Blastopirellula marina: one gene and its partners. Each later gene encodes a partner of the first gene's protein in a complex. Links are inferred from orthologs where the notes say so. Each region holds a gene or a part of one and is shown on either strand. Other genes may lie near its edges.

Region 1 (8,157 bases):
CGCTGCTGATGCGGAAGTTTGCCTGCTGTTACGCTCAAGCAAAGCCTGGTGCACGCCACTTCCGCAAGCACGTAGCGAATGTCTCGACTCCGCAGGAATTCTACGAGGTGGTCGAGAAGCATTTCCCGATCGAGGCCCCGGCACCGGCCTGATGCGGTTTACCAGCCACAGTTGTGGTGGTGTTTCTGGACGTGCCACTGTTGGCCGTGGAAGTGGGGTCCGTGCGAGGCGATTGGTTCGTTGAGGGCCCGCTCGGTGTTGAGCATTCGCAGGTCGTCGCTAGTGTCGAACTTGCCGTCGATACCGGCACTGCGAATGGCGAACTTACCGTCGTCTTCCGGTTCGTAACGAACGGCGTTGCCGTACGCGTCTTCGAACTGTAGGACCAGCTTGTTGCCTTCAATCCCCTCGGGCAGTTGGTTGTTCTCTTGGCGGTACGATTCGATCTCGACGCAGGCCGTATCAAGGATCTGACGCGTCTCTTGGATCTTGGGGACTTCGACCTGATAGTGATGCACGGCATTAGCGGCCATGGCGATCGAGCCGATGCCGACTGCGACGATGGTTGTCCCGATCCCGCCGATGATCGTTCCGGCGATCGCAATGCCCCGCTTCTTGGCAAACAAGCCAAAGAAACTTAGCAGCAGGCCCAGCGGACATAGCAGGCCAAAGGTCATCAGCAGACCAAACAACGAAATCCCGAAGCCCCAAGCACCGAGGACATTCGTCGAGGAGGACTTCGTTTCGTGACACTGGCGAGTGCACATCGGACAACTTCCTTTTTCCGGGGGAGGAAACGTGGGAGATAAAATCGGATCTCCCACTTAGGAAGTCATTCGCGGCTTATTTGAATTTCTTGAACTCGCCGGCCTTATATTTTTGCCAGTACTCGCCCAGGGCACGTTTGACGGTTGGGGCTAACAGTATGGCCCCCATGATGTTAGGAAACGCCATGGAGAGGATCATGAAGTCGGAAAAATCGAGCACGTTGCTCAGTGGGAAGATGGGGCCCAGGAAAACGGCCCCCACGAAGATCGCTTTATAGAGCATCACACTGCGGGCACCGAACAGGCGTTCCCAGCAGCGTTCGCCGTAGTAGCTCCACGAAATAATGGTCGAGAATGCAAACAGCACGACCGCGACCGTCAGCACATAGGGGAACCAACTGATTTGGGCTTTGAATGCTTCCGAGGTGAGCTCGACCCCTTCAAAACCTTTGGTGTGAACCAAGGTCGGATCGTTCCAGGCACCGGTGATCAAGATAACCAACGCCGTCATCGAGCAGACCACGATCGTATCGATAAAGGGTTCCAGCAAGGCAACGAATCCTTCGCGGACAGGCTCGTCAGTTTTTGCAGCACTGTGGGCGATCGCGGCGCTACCGACGCCAGCTTCGTTGCTGAACGCGGCACGACGCACACCCAGCACGATCACGCCAAGAATACCCCCGCGGACCGCTTCAGGGTTGAAAGCCTCGGTGAAGATCATGGCGACCAGCGAAGGGATCTCCGTCACGTTGCTTAAAATGATCCACAAGCAGGCCAGGATGTAGATGATGCACATCGAGGGAACAATCTTACTGGCCGCCGCGCCAATGCGTTTGATACCGCCAATAATGACCGCCCCGACCAGGATCGCCATAACGATCCCGAAGCCAATTTTGAATTGACGCTCGAAGCCATCGACCCGGTTTTGCAGGGTCGTACGTTGGGCCTGTAGGACGGGGATTTGCTCCAGGTCTTTCGCTGCGGCAGCGGTTTTGAGTTGCTGCTGGACCTTGTCTAGTTGATCGATGTCGGAGTTCTGGACCATCTTCAGCACTTGGGAAGCGGCCTGATTTCCTTGGAACATGTTGCCGCCGCCGAAACTGGCCAGCACGCACATCACCGCGAAGACGATCGAAACCACGATGCCGATCGGTTTGAGACCGAACTGCTCGAAGGCGTTGACCAGGTAGTTCATCGGGCCACCTTGGATGGTGCCGTCAGGTTTGACCTCGCGGTACATCTGGCCGAGCGTACATTCGACAAACTTACTGGCCATACCAAAGAAGCCGCACAGCATCATCCAGAAGAACGCGCCTGGCCCCCCTTCTGTAACCGCTACGGTAACGCCGGCGATATTACCCAGGCCGACGGTGGCCGAAAGTGCCGAGGCTAATGCCTGAAAGTGCGTCACTTCGCCTGGTTCATTGGGGTCGTCGTAGGTACCGCGGACAACGGTGATCGCATGCGGAACACCCCAGAAGTTGACGAATCCAAAGTAGACGGTGAAGAAGACCGCGCCCCCTGCCAGCCAAATCACGACCAGGGGAACCCCTCCGTCATATTCGGTAAACAGGTAAGGCGTCTGAGGGCCGTTGGCGGCCGAATCAAGAGCCAGTTCGCCATGCTCGGCCATCTGCTTGATCTCTTCCGGCGACTTCCAATCGGCTGGGTCGGTGCTCAGTGCGGCGCGGACCTTGCGGACCGGACGGAACGAGTCAGGCTCGCCATCTTTGCCAGGGATCAGAACGTACTTGGCCGAATCGTTAATGATATACTTGACGTATTCAACCGGTCGAACGCGAGGTTTGCCGTCTTCACCTGGGCGAATCAAGTCGCCACGGCGGTACGGAACGCTTGGGCTGGCCGGTTTGATCGCGTTGCCTGTCTCGACCCAGGCGGTCGCTTCCTTCTCGGTTACCTCGTCGGGCATGTCTTCCGGCTTGCGAAGCTTGCTGTTCTCGGCCAATTGAAACGGTCCGTCGGTTCCTTCGTCACGCACATAGTACAGAACGTAGTTCTCTTGGACATATTGCCGCTCTTCAGGGGCGACCTTGTAGAAGAGCGTGGCGGCCATCTTGCCGACGATCCAGCCGAATGCACCATCGATGCGATCGAGTACCGGGACCGGCTCTTGGTCAACCAAATTGACCGGCGGCGGGTAGGTCGCTTCCGAAGAAGACTGCTCTCCGGCGTTATCTTCTGCCGCCGGTGTGTCTGAAGGAGGAGCATCCTGAGCCGAAACGAGGAAGCAACTTAGTGCGACCATCAATGCGACAAAGGTGAATACGGCCCACGGAAAAGTTCGTCGACTTGCGATCATGCAAATTTCCCAAACTGCCAACCTTCCTGATTCGGCATGGGGCTCGCCGGATGAATGAAGGTTGTTCTATTAGTCGTTCCGAAATGGATGAGCTAGGGCGATTAGGGGGCTGTAGTTGCCGCAAAGTTTAACCATTGTTCTGGTAAGGGGTTACGGCAACGCTTGTCGGGGAACCGCGATTTAACGAATATATACTTGTCAAAAATGCGATAATCCCTAACATTAGGGTACTGACACAACTTAGCGATACGGCTAGCAGATTGCCAGTCGTGAGACAGCGAATTTAAGCGAATGAGCACCAATTCCGCGCAAAATGACACACGATGGGCCAACGAGGTCTTCCCGACCGACTTGGTCGTGCTCGATCTATTGCGTCGGACTCCTTCCCTAACCACAGCCGAAATGGCCGTGGCTATGGAAGTGACCGCCACCGCCGTGCGGCAGCGTCTGAATCGCTTGATGGGGCAAGGCTATGTCGAGCGAATCTCGTCGAAAGCCGGCCGTGGTCGACCGACCCACAAGTATCGCTTGACCACCAAGGGTGAACGAAAGACCGGGGCGAACTATGCCGACCTGGCTTTGGCCCTGTGGGACGAGATTCGGTCCATTGAAGATCCCGAGGTGAAGCAAGGGCTCATTTCTCGGATCGCCAAGCGGCTGGTCGAGATGTACGCCAGCCAGATTCACGGCGAAGACGCCCACGAGCGGATTCACGACCTGATGGCCCTGTTCATCGGTCGTCAGATTCCGTTGGAATACGAAGAAGACACTGAGGGTAAGCCGGTGCTCAACGTGCTGGCTTGTCCTTATCCGGATTTGGCCGAGCAGGATCGAGCGGTGTGTGCCCTCGAGAAAGCGATGTTTGCCGAATTGGTCGGACAAAACATGAAGTTGAGCCATTGTCGGCTCGATGGCGAAGGCTGTTGCACTTACGAGCTGACCCAAATCGGCCCGGAAACGGAAAGCGTGTAACACATGACCAAGCCGTGGATTGAAGGCCGTTTCGAAGAGAACGTCATCACGACGACCATCGAACAGGCCATCAATTGGGGGCAGCAGGCAAGTATTTGGCCCATGACGTTTGGGCTGGCCTGTTGTGCGATCGAAATGATGGCTGTTGGGGCGAGTCGTTACGACATCGACCGCTTCGGGGCCGGAGCGTTTCGGGCCTCCCCTCGCCAAGCAGACTTGATGATTGTCGCCGGCACGGTCACCTACAAAATGGCCAGCCGAGTTCGGCGGCTTTACAACATGATGCCTGATCCGAAGTATGTCATCGCCATGGGTGCCTGCACCGTGGGTGGTGGTCCTTACTTCAAGTATGGGTATCACGTGGTCAAAGGAGTTGACCTGGTTGTTCCCGTGGACGTTTACGTTCCCGGATGTCCTCCACGGCCGGAGGCACTGTTGGAAGGGTTGATGCGAATCCAAGACAAGATCCGCGGACATCGCATCAATAATAAGAACGGCACACGCGTCGAAGACGAGTTGCCGGTTCCGCATCATTCCGGTTATGTCCAGGCGACAGGATCGGAAAACCCGCTGACCCAACATCAAAAGCATACTGGTAAATAACTTCCATGACGCCGCTTGCGGTGTCGCCTCCGTTGAGACTCAAGTAGAGCGAATAGTCACGAATGACCGACGTATTGAAGATTGAGAATTTACACGTTTCGGTAGAAGACAAGCCGATCCTCAATGGCGTGAACCTGGAACTGAAGCGTGGTGAAACGCATGCCCTGATGGGCCCTAACGGTTCCGGTAAAAGCACGCTCGGCTTTGCCGTCATGGGACATCCCAAGTACGAAGTGACCGAAGGTCGCATTCTGCTGAACGATGTCGACGTCACCGAGATGGAAGCGGACGAACGAGCCCGACTTGGCCTGTTCATGGCCTTCCAGCGGCCGATCGCCATCCCTGGCGTTCGCCTGGCCGACTTCCTGCGGCACGCAACGACCAACGTTCGCAATCCAGAACGTAAAGAAGGTGAAGACCTCATTCCGATGCGGGAATTCCGTAAGGAAATCAAAGAGAAGATGAACCAGCTTCAGATGGACACCGAGTTCGCTCGTCGTTACGTCAACGACGGCTTCTCAGGTGGTGAAATGAAGCGGGCCGAGATTCTTCAGCTGGCTATGCTGCAGCCGAAATTCGCCATTCTGGACGAAACCGACAGCGGTCTGGACGCCGATGCGGTGCGTCTGGCCAGCCAGAGTATCGCTCAGATCGGTGGCGAAGAGATGGGCCTTCTGATCATTACCCACCACGACAAGCTGCTCGAGCACAACCCACCTTCGCACGCTCACGTGATGCTGGGTGGGCGGATCGTCGAAAGCGGCGGCGTCGAGCTGGCTCACGAACTGCATTCCAATGGTTACGAACGCATTCGCAAGGCATATCCGGAAGCGGCTGCCATGGAACGTGCGATGCAAGACGAAGAGCAAACGGTTTAGTCACAAAGCGTATTAGTCACTGTGCGATTCGCTTCGCGGCCTGAACTGCGACCAGGCACCAATGCGAAGCACGCAGACCATCGCCACCGACGATATTCAATAGTTTGGAGAGACAATGGCCACCGATATTACTGACACCGGCGTACAAAGCCCAATCGGTGAAATCAACAAGTACGATTTCCGCACGACCAGCAAGGGTGTCTTCAAGGCCAAGAAGGGATTGAATCCTGAGATCGTCAATCAGATCTCGGACATCAAGGACGAACCGGACTGGATGCGTAAGTTCCGTTTGGACTCGCTGGAGATCTTCAACTCCAAGCCGATGCCCAAATGGGGCGGCGACATCAGCCTCGACTTCCAAGACATCTACTACTACCTCAAGCCGACCGAGAAGCAAGGCAAGACGTGGGACGACGTGCCGGCGGAAATCAAGGAAACGTTCGAGAAACTGGGCATTCCCGAAGCCGAACGCCAATACCTGGCCGGCGTGAAAGCTCAGTTCGAGAGCGAAGTGGTGTACGGTTCGCTGCAGGAAGACCTCGCTCAAAAGGGTGTGATCTTCACCGATACGGACACCGCTCTGCGTGAACACCCTGAACTGCTGAAGGAATACTTCGGCACGGTGATTCCTCCGCACGACAACAAGTTCGCCGCGCTCAACTCGGCGGTCTGGTCTGGCGGTTCGTTTATCTACGTTCCTCCTGGCGTCGAAATCGAATTCCCTCTGCAAACCTACTTCCGTATCAACGAAGAAAGCATGGGGCAGTTCGAGCGTACGCTGATCATCGTCGACGAAGGGGCGAAGATTCACTACGTCGAAGGTTGCACCGCTCCGATGTACTCGTCGGAAAGCTTGCACTCGGCCGTGGTGGAAGTGATCTGCAAGAAGGGTTCGCGTTGCCGATACAGCACGATCCAGAACTGGGCGAACAACATCTACAACCTGGTGACCAAGCGCGCTTTGGCTTATGCCGACGCCACCATGGAATGGGTGGACGGCAACCTGGGTAGCCACCTGACGATGAAGTACCCAGCTGTTTACCTGATGGAACCAGGTGCCCGCGGCGAGATCCTTTCGATCGCGTTTGCCGGCAAGCATCAGCATCAGGACACCGGTGCCAAGCTGGTTCACTGTGCTCCGAACACTTCTGGACAGATCATTTCCAAATCGATCTCGAAGGACGGCGGTCGCGGTAGCTATCGCGGGCTGGTTCGCGTCGAGGAAGGTGCTCATAACACCAAGTGCAGCGTCGTGTGCGATGCATTGATTCTGGACCCCGAAAGCCAGACCGACACCTACCCCTACATCGAAATCATGGAACCCGATGTCGCCATCGGTCACGAAGCGAGCGTCTCGCGTATTGGTGAAGAGCAACTCTTCTACCTGATGAGCCGCGGCCTGACCGAAGCGGAAGCGAGCACGATGATCGTCAATGGTTTCATCGAGCCGCTGGTGAAGGAATTGCCGATGGAATACGCGGTCGAACTGAACCGCTTGATCGAGCTGCAAATGGAAGGTTCGGTCGGTTAGTCGACGGAACCCTTTCGTGACCACATTTGGGCCAAGCAGCGTCGATCGAGCTGGCGTGCTTGGCCATTTTTCTTTGACAGTTAAGACCCGAACATTAGCGATATCATGAGCGTGGCAGCCGCAACCACCGTCGAAAATTGGAATGCCGAAGCATTCAACGATTACGTCAAACAACTGAACGAGCCCCAGTGGCTGGTCGATCTTCGCCAGGAAGCCTTCGAAAGCTTTGAGCAGAAGGACTGGCCGACCCGCAAGGAAGAAGAGTGGATGCGAACCGACATCCGCGGCTTCAGCCTGAAGAAGTTCAATCCGCCTAGCTTCGCTACCCAGGTCGATCCGTCGACCCTCCCGACCGGTCTCTTGGCCCAAGGTGTTGACATCGGCGGCCAGGTGATCTCCCTGAACGGTAAGACCGCCGTCAGTACCATCAGCGACGAACTGAAAGCCAAAGGCGTCATCTTCGGCGACTTCCGTACCGTTCTGGCCGAGCATGGCGACCTGGTGAAGAAGTATCTCTTCCAAGGCGAGTTCGACCCACACTTCGACAAGTTCAGTGCCCTGCATGCCGCCTACTTCAGTGGCGGTGCGTTTCTGTACGTTCCCCGTAACGTTCAGGTCGAGCAACCGCTGCACGTGTTGAACCTGGTTGGAGACAACGGTGTCGACCTGGCTCATACGTTGATCGTGCTGGAAGAAGGTGCCCAGGCAACCGTGCTGACCGAATCGGCCAGCCTGGACGACGACCAGCCTGGCTTCCACTGCGGTGCGATTGAAGTGATCGTTGGCGATCGAGCCAACCTGCGCTTCGTGAACCTGCAGAACTGGGGCGAAAAGGTGTGGCACTTCGCTCAGCAGAAAGGTTGCGTCGGCCAAGACGGTAACCTGTTCTGGACGCTGGGTGCACTGGGTAGCCGCCTGTCGAAAGTGAATCAGCACGTTGCCCTTGATAAGCCAGGTGCCCACTGCGAAGTGAACGGCGTGCTCTTCACCGAGAACAAGCAGCACCTTTCCTATCACACGCAGCAGTACCATCGTGCCCCGAACTGCACGAGTAACTTCCTGTACAAAGCGGCCCTGCAAGATCAG
Region 2 (2,996 bases), on another replicon or contig:
GTTTACTCGTTGGCGATGTATTCAAGGTGCATCTCCCCTTTGGTTTTACGGTAAAAATGTTAGCCACCTGGCCGACGAGTTGACCCGCTTGGGATCGGAACAACAGTGATGAATTTTCGGAAAGCTTTGTTGGCAGGATGTTGGGTTGTGGTCATTTCATCAACCGCCTTTGCTCATCCGCAGCATGGTCTTTCAGGCAGTAGCTTGGGAGCAGGCTTCTCACACCCATGGTTTGGTTTAGATCATCTTCTGGCGATGATCGCTGTTGGGCTTTTAAGTGTGCAGATAGGTGGGAAAGCGATTTGGATACTTCCGGCAACGTTCCTGGGCATGATGGTCGTTGGTGGCACTATTGGCATGAATGGAGTGCAGGTTCAATTTGTTGAGTATGGGATCGCACTTTCGGTGGTTGCTCTCGGTGTTGCTTTGGCCTTGGGGATGGCATATCCAATTGTCTCTGCCGCCATCTTTCTCGGAGTATTTGGTTTGATGCACGGCCATGCTCACGGAATCGAGATGCCTGCAATGGCCGATGCTGTGTGGTATGCGTCTGGGGTTGTTGGTGCTACCGCACTACTCCATTTGGTCGGGATTGCTGTTGGATTGAGCGTGAAGAATAGTCGGCGTTGGGCACCTTCACTTCGTCTGTCTGGAGTGGCAATCTCGCTGGTTGGAGTCTGTTTGCTTTTGGGTGTGCTGTAGTGGCAATTGATCCTGATGCGAGTTGCCGAGAAAACAAACACCAGGTGAACTAATTCCCGGCGAGAAAGCCGGAGTTTGACGACTGAGTAGTTTTCGCCGGGTGCCTGGGTCGGTATCATGAGGGTCCGGGAAAAGGCTGTGTTTTGCCCGGTATTTTTACGCACAAGGAAAGCGCGCACGTGGGAGAGTTCTTCGCAGGTTGGTTTCCTGCAGGATGGGAATTCCTGGGGTACACGGTCGCCGCGCTGATTCAAGCCTTCTTGCTGGTCAATGTGATCGCTCTGGGTGCGTTTGTGTTCATCTGGGCCGAACGGAAGGTCTCTGGCCGTATTCAAGATCGCCTGGGGCCAACTCGCACTGGTGGGGCATTTGGGTGGCTTCAATCGCTGGCCGACGGGATTAAGCTTCTTTCAAAAGAAGACTTGATGCCCAAGGATGCTGATCCCATCCTGTTCAAATTGGCACCCTATGTGGCGTTCGCCGCCAGCTTCTCCGCGTTCATGGCCCTCCCCTTCGCTTCAGGGTGGGTGGCTTTGCATTTGAACATCGGTCTGTTCTTTCTGATCGCCGTCTTGGGATTGGAAGTCTTCGGCGTGATCTTGGCAGGGTACTCGTCAGGGTCGAAGTGGTCGCTGTTCGGTGCAATGCGGCAAGCGGCCCAGGTTGTCAGCTATGAAGTGCCGTTGGGTCTCTGCGTGATCGTTCCCCTGATGATCTGCGGAACGATGGACCTGGTTGCTATTGGCGATCAGCAGCGAGGTTTGTTCACCAATTGGCTGATCTTCCACGATCCCTTCATCTTTGTCGTGTTCTGGATTTACTTTACGTGTGCGGTTGCTAGTGTGAATCGAGCTCCATTCGACCTGGCAGAAGCCGAAAGTGAGCTGGTGGCCGGCTTTCTCACCGAGTACTCTGGCATGCGTTGGAGCCTGTTCTTCATGGCCGAATACGGCTCGATGATTTTGGTCTCGGCCTTGGCGGCGATCCTATTCTTTGGCGGCTGGAATGGCCCGATCCCCATTTTCAGCGCTCTGATGGATTGGTACCCCGACTACCTTGGCAATTGCTGGTGGTTCAGTTCAATCGCTAATCTGTTTGGCGTGCTTTGCTTGCTGGTCAAGGCATCGATTGGTGTGATCGCGATGATGTGGGTGCGTTGGACGTTTCCGCGTTTGCGTGTTGACCAGGTGATTACCATGTGCCTGAAGTACTGTGTTCCGATCGCCGCCGTATGCCTATTGGGGGTAATGTTCTGGACGGCGCTGGACGTTCCCTTCTTCAACGATTTACTGCCAGCTCAGGAACGCTCTTTGGTACGCGAGGGTTGGTATAAGACCGGCGAGAAGCAAGCCGATGCGCTGCTTGAATCGCTGTCGTCGTCAGCAGACGAGGAAGGAGAAGTCGAGTGACTCCACTTCTCGCGGCCACTAGCGAAGTAGCGATCAACTGGCACACGGTGTTGTTTTATGTCATCGCCTCGTGTGCCTGTGGTTTTGCCGTCGTCGTGGCCATGACGAACAACATCGTGCGGATGGCGTTTGCCTTGATTGTCTGTCTGGCGGCAACCAGCGGCTTGCTGTTTCTTGCCGGAGCCTATTTCGTTGGTGCGATGCAACTGATGATCTATGTCGGTGGAACGGTCGTGCTGTTGATCTTCGGCGTGATGCTCACGGCGCAAAAGGCGTTCATTACCATGCGAACCCCTGCTGGCGACTGGATATTGGGGCTATTGGTGGGCGGTGCCTTGCTGGCCATTTTGGTGCAGCTTGTATTTCTCATTCCACAGTGGCAAAGCTCGGACTATCAGTCTGTCGTCGATGCGCAGTTGCTGGCTTTCGCGGAAGAACTCAATAGTCAACAGGCACGCGGGGAAGAGATTACCGCGGCGCAGCGACGCAAATTAGAGCTTATGGCGGCCAAAGCCAGTGAAGGAATGCCGCAGCGGACAGGCGAGATTGGCCTGGCGCTCGTAGGTGTGAGAGCGGATAAGATTGAAAGCGAAGAAACGGGCTTAGCAGGCTACTTGCTTCCCTTTGAGATTGTTTCGGTTCACTTGCTGGTAGTGCTGGTCGGGGCCGCATTCCTGGCCCGGGCTAAACGGCATCATCACGGAGGCGATCACCAGTGAGCTTTTTGACCGAACCCATCGGATTGTCTCACTTCCTGGCGGTCGGAGCATTTCTGTTCGTGACCGGCGTGCTGTGCATGGCAACGAAGCGAAATGCCTTGGGTATATTGATGGGCATCGAGTTGGTCCTTAATGGAGCGATCGTCAACTTCGTGGGATTTGCGAG
Region 3 (2,988 bases), on another replicon or contig:
GGCACCCGTGTGATTGGTCCGGGATACGCAGGCCTGATGACGGAGCTTGGTTTGCCGGTCGGTGAAGAGGAGCTTCTAGCATCAAAGGACGTTGCCGCCAGCAACGCCCAGGCCCGTTCGGCTGCTGCAAAACTAGTTTGGACGTGCGTAGCGGACATCATGGTCTTTTTTGCGGTTCTGATGGTCGGTTTCGCGTACGTTTGGAAGCGAGGGGATCTCGACTGGGTGCGCTCGATGTCCGGGCATGCGCGCACACGTACTAAATCAAAATCAAGCTGGCAGGAATCGACTCAGGTGGCCTCAACTCCTTAGTTGCTTAGCAAGGTAAACCCAAGCATGATTGACGAGCCCTTCGTAGAGAAACTCAAGCAACGTTTCGGCGATAAGGTCGTAGGTGCGAATCTCGAGAACGTCGATCCCTGGATCGAAGTGTCGCCAACTGGTTTAGTGGAAGTGTGTCGTTATCTCAAGGAAGAGTCTTCGATCGCGTTTGACTACCTGAATTCGATTTGCGTTGTCGACTACTGCGAGACCGATCCCAAGAAAGCCGCCAAGGCAAAGTGGCAGCCACACTTAGAGGTCGTTTATCACGTTTCCAGTATTCGTCATAAAACGACTGGCACCATGAAGGTAATGCTATCGCGTTGGAAGGATGCAATCGAAGGACAAATTCCTGAATTGCCGTCGGTTACCAGTGTCTGGAAAACGGCTGATTGGCACGAACGTGAGGTATACGATCTATCCGGCGTTCTGTTTATTGGGCACGAGAATTTGAGACGGATTTTGTGCCCTGAAGACTGGGTAGGGCACCCGCTTCGCAAGGATTATGTCATGCCGCTCGAGTATCACGGAATCCGTGGACGCTAGTTCGTGAAAGCCCTTTGAATGTCCAACGCGAATCAATCCGAAATCATTGAACTCGATGTTCGCACCGACGAGATGTTGGTGAATATGGGGCCGCAGCATCCCAGCACGCATGGTGTGTTACGGCTTGTCTTGCGCACCGATGGCGAGGTTGTCTCGGAGGCGGTACCCCATATCGGATACCTGCATCGCTGCGCGGAAAAAATCGGCGAGAACCTCACGCCGCGGCAGTTCATTCCTTACACCGACCGGATGGATTATCTGGCCGGTATGAACATGAACCTTGGCTGGTCATTGGCTGTGGAAAAGCTGCTTGACTACGACCTGCCAGAAAAAGTGCGACATACCCGCGTGATGATTGCGGAATTGAATCGCATCGCCAGTCACCTGGTGGGAATGGGAACCTACGGGCTCGATTTGGGGACCTTCAGCCCATTTCTGTACGCGTTCCGCGAGCGAGAGAAGATTCTCGATCTGTTGGAATGGGTCTGCGGTGCGCGGCTAACCTATAGCTATATCACCCCAGGGGGCGTGACGGCCGATTTGCCTTTCGACTGGATCGATAAGTGCAGCCATTTTCTGGATCAGTTCGAGCCTCAGATTCCGGACTATCACACGCTTTTGACAACGAACGCCATTTTCATCAAACGGACCACGGGCATTGGGGTTATGTCGGCCGACATGGCGATTGCCTATGGCTGTTCAGGGCCGGTGCTGCGCGGGTCTGGCGTCGATCATGATCTTCGCCGAGATGGCGAGCCTCGCTACCGGGCAATGTACGAGGGATACGATTTCGAGGTGATCGTCGAAAGAGACGGTAGCTACCCGACGGATCAGGTTTATCCCTCCGTGCCGGATGAGGCTGTGCTGGGCGATTGTTGGCACCGGTTCTACGTGCGGATGTTAGAAGTGATTCAGGCGATCAAATTGATCCGCCAGGGGATGGATTTTTATCGGAAGTCGAGCGGCGACTGGGGAACGCCCATCAAGCTGGCAACCAAGCTGCCGCCTGGCGAGGCCTATCTTGAGACGGAGTGCCCTCGTGGGCAGATGGGATTCTATGTCGTATCCGATGGGGGCGACTCGATTCCTCGCCGGGTCAGGGCTCGCAGTAGCTGTTTCAGTAATCTTTCGGTTGTCGAAGAACTCTGCCGTGGTGGCTTGATCGCCGACATTCCAGCGATCGTTGGTTCGCTGGATATTGTGATGGGGGAAATCGATCGTTGATCGTACTGTGGTGGTAAAAGGTGTTTGGAGCCTTGCTGGGGCCTGCGTGGTTTACTCGTTGGCGATGTATTCAAGGTGCATCTCCCCTTTGGTTTTACGGTAAAAATGTTAGCCACCTGGCCGACGAGTTGACCCGCTTGGGATCGGAACAACAGTGATGAATTTTCGGAAAGCTTTGTTGGCAGGATGTTGGGTTGTGGTCATTTCATCAACCGCCTTTGCTCATCCGCAGCATGGTCTTTCAGGCAGTAGCTTGGGAGCAGGCTTCTCACACCCATGGTTTGGTTTAGATCATCTTCTGGCGATGATCGCTGTTGGGCTTTTAAGTGTGCAGATAGGTGGGAAAGCGATTTGGATACTTCCGGCAACGTTCCTGGGCATGATGGTCGTTGGTGGCACTATTGGCATGAATGGAGTGCAGGTTCAATTTGTTGAGTATGGGATCGCACTTTCGGTGGTTGCTCTCGGTGTTGCTTTGGCCTTGGGGATGGCATATCCAATTGTCTCTGCCGCCATCTTTCTCGGAGTATTTGGTTTGATGCACGGCCATGCTCACGGAATCGAGATGCCTGCAATGGCCGATGCTGTGTGGTATGCGTCTGGGGTTGTTGGTGCTACCGCACTACTCCATTTGGTCGGGATTGCTGTTGGATTGAGCGTGAAGAATAGTCGGCGTTGGGCACCTTCACTTCGTCTGTCTGGAGTGGCAATCTCGCTGGTTGGAGTCTGTTTGCTTTTGGGTGTGCTGTAGTGGCAATTGATCCTGATGCGAGTTGCCGAGAAAACAAACACCAGGTGAACTAATTCCCGGCGAGAAAGCCGGAGTTTGACGACTGAGTAGTTTTCGCCGGGTGCCTGGGTCGGTATCATGAGGGTCCGGGAAAAGGCTGTGTTTTG

The links.
Region 2: the proteins of C5Y96_RS20740 (region 1) and nuoH are in contact, whole or in part, in a crystal structure (PDB 6Y11), measured with the Thermus thermophilus proteins. The link is inferred for Blastopirellula marina from one-to-one orthologs. Residues at the interface, in WP_096411117.1 of Thermus thermophilus: Arg16, Glu17, Gly18, Leu24, Leu27, Val28, Trp30, Gly31, Arg32, Asn34, Ser35, Trp37, Thr54, Asp55, Ala56, Asp59, Ala61, Arg62, Phe63, Gly64, Glu66, Val67, Phe68, Arg69, Ala70, Ser71, Arg73, Gln74, Ala75, Asp76; in WP_096411122.1 of Thermus thermophilus: Arg36, Val44, Arg45, Met46, Gly47, Pro48, Asn49, Arg50, Val51, Leu57, Gln58, Ala61, Asp62, Ile64, Lys65, Ile67, Phe68, Lys69, Glu70, Ile72, Val74, Glu223, Ala224, Glu225, His233, Thr234, Glu235, Tyr236, Ser237, Trp241.
Region 3: the proteins of C5Y96_RS20740 (region 1) and C5Y96_RS14590 are in contact, whole or in part, in a cryo-EM structure (PDB 6KHJ), measured with the Thermosynechococcus vestitus proteins. The link is inferred for Blastopirellula marina from one-to-one orthologs. Residues at the interface, in WP_011056552.1 of Thermosynechococcus vestitus: Leu46, Met47, Tyr48, Thr50, Ala51, Cys52, Phe54, Ile55, Glu56, Ala58, Ala59, Ile61, Gly62, Ser63, Arg64, Phe65, Asn76, Pro78, Thr89, Thr91, Lys93, Met94, Ala97, Leu101, Met123, Phe124, Ser126, Asp127, Ser128, Tyr129; in WP_011057128.1 of Thermosynechococcus vestitus: Pro17, His18, His19, Pro20, Ser21, Met22, Val25, Arg27, Met29, Thr31, Ile38, Asp39, Cys40, Glu41, Pro42, Val43, Ile44, Gly45, Tyr46, Leu47, His48, Arg49, Gly50, Met51, Lys53, Ile54, Asn57, Arg58, Pro65, Tyr66.

What each region holds. Positions count from the first base shown.
Region 1 is NZ_PUIA01000069.1:60,480-68,636, reverse strand. Bases 2,897-5,862 are described here. They hold C5Y96_RS20740 (NADH-quinone oxidoreductase subunit B), read left to right. Parts: upstream 2,897-4,062; coding sequence 4,063-4,662; downstream 4,663-5,862. Other genes in these bases: sufB (Fe-S cluster assembly protein SufB), read left to right, coding at 5,656-5,862; sufC (Fe-S cluster assembly ATPase SufC), read left to right, coding at 4,725-5,540; C5Y96_RS20745 (helix-turn-helix transcriptional regulator), read left to right, coding at 3,379-4,059; C5Y96_RS20750 (alanine/glycine:cation symporter family protein), read right to left, coding at 2,897-3,087. Also shown: tRNA dihydrouridine synthase DusB, read left to right, coding at 1-152; C5Y96_RS20755 (hypothetical protein), read right to left, coding at 159-767; more of C5Y96_RS20750, read right to left, coding at 844-2,896; more of sufB, read left to right, coding at 5,863-7,071; Fe-S cluster assembly protein SufD, read left to right, coding at 7,177-8,157. UniProt on the Escherichia coli protein: NDH-1 shuttles electrons from NADH, via FMN and iron-sulfur (Fe-S) centers, to quinones in the respiratory chain. The immediate electron acceptor for the enzyme in this species is ubiquinone.
Region 2 is NZ_PUIA01000038.1:185,698-188,693, forward strand. It holds nuoH (NADH-quinone oxidoreductase subunit NuoH), read left to right. Parts: upstream 1-881; coding sequence 882-2,111; downstream 2,112-2,996. Other genes in the region: C5Y96_RS14595 (HupE/UreJ family protein), read left to right, coding at 109-702; C5Y96_RS14605 (NADH-quinone oxidoreductase subunit J), read left to right, coding at 2,108-2,830; nuoK (NADH-quinone oxidoreductase subunit NuoK), read left to right, coding at 2,827-2,996. UniProt on the Escherichia coli protein: NDH-1 shuttles electrons from NADH, via FMN and iron-sulfur (Fe-S) centers, to quinones in the respiratory chain. The immediate electron acceptor for the enzyme in this species is believed to be ubiquinone.
Region 3 is NZ_PUIA01000038.1:183,558-186,545, forward strand. It holds C5Y96_RS14590 (NADH-quinone oxidoreductase subunit D), read left to right. Parts: upstream 1-885; coding sequence 886-2,091; downstream 2,092-2,988. Other genes in the region: C5Y96_RS28145 (NADH-quinone oxidoreductase subunit A), read left to right, coding at 1-312; C5Y96_RS14585 (NADH-quinone oxidoreductase subunit C), read left to right, coding at 337-867; C5Y96_RS14595 (HupE/UreJ family protein), read left to right, coding at 2,249-2,842.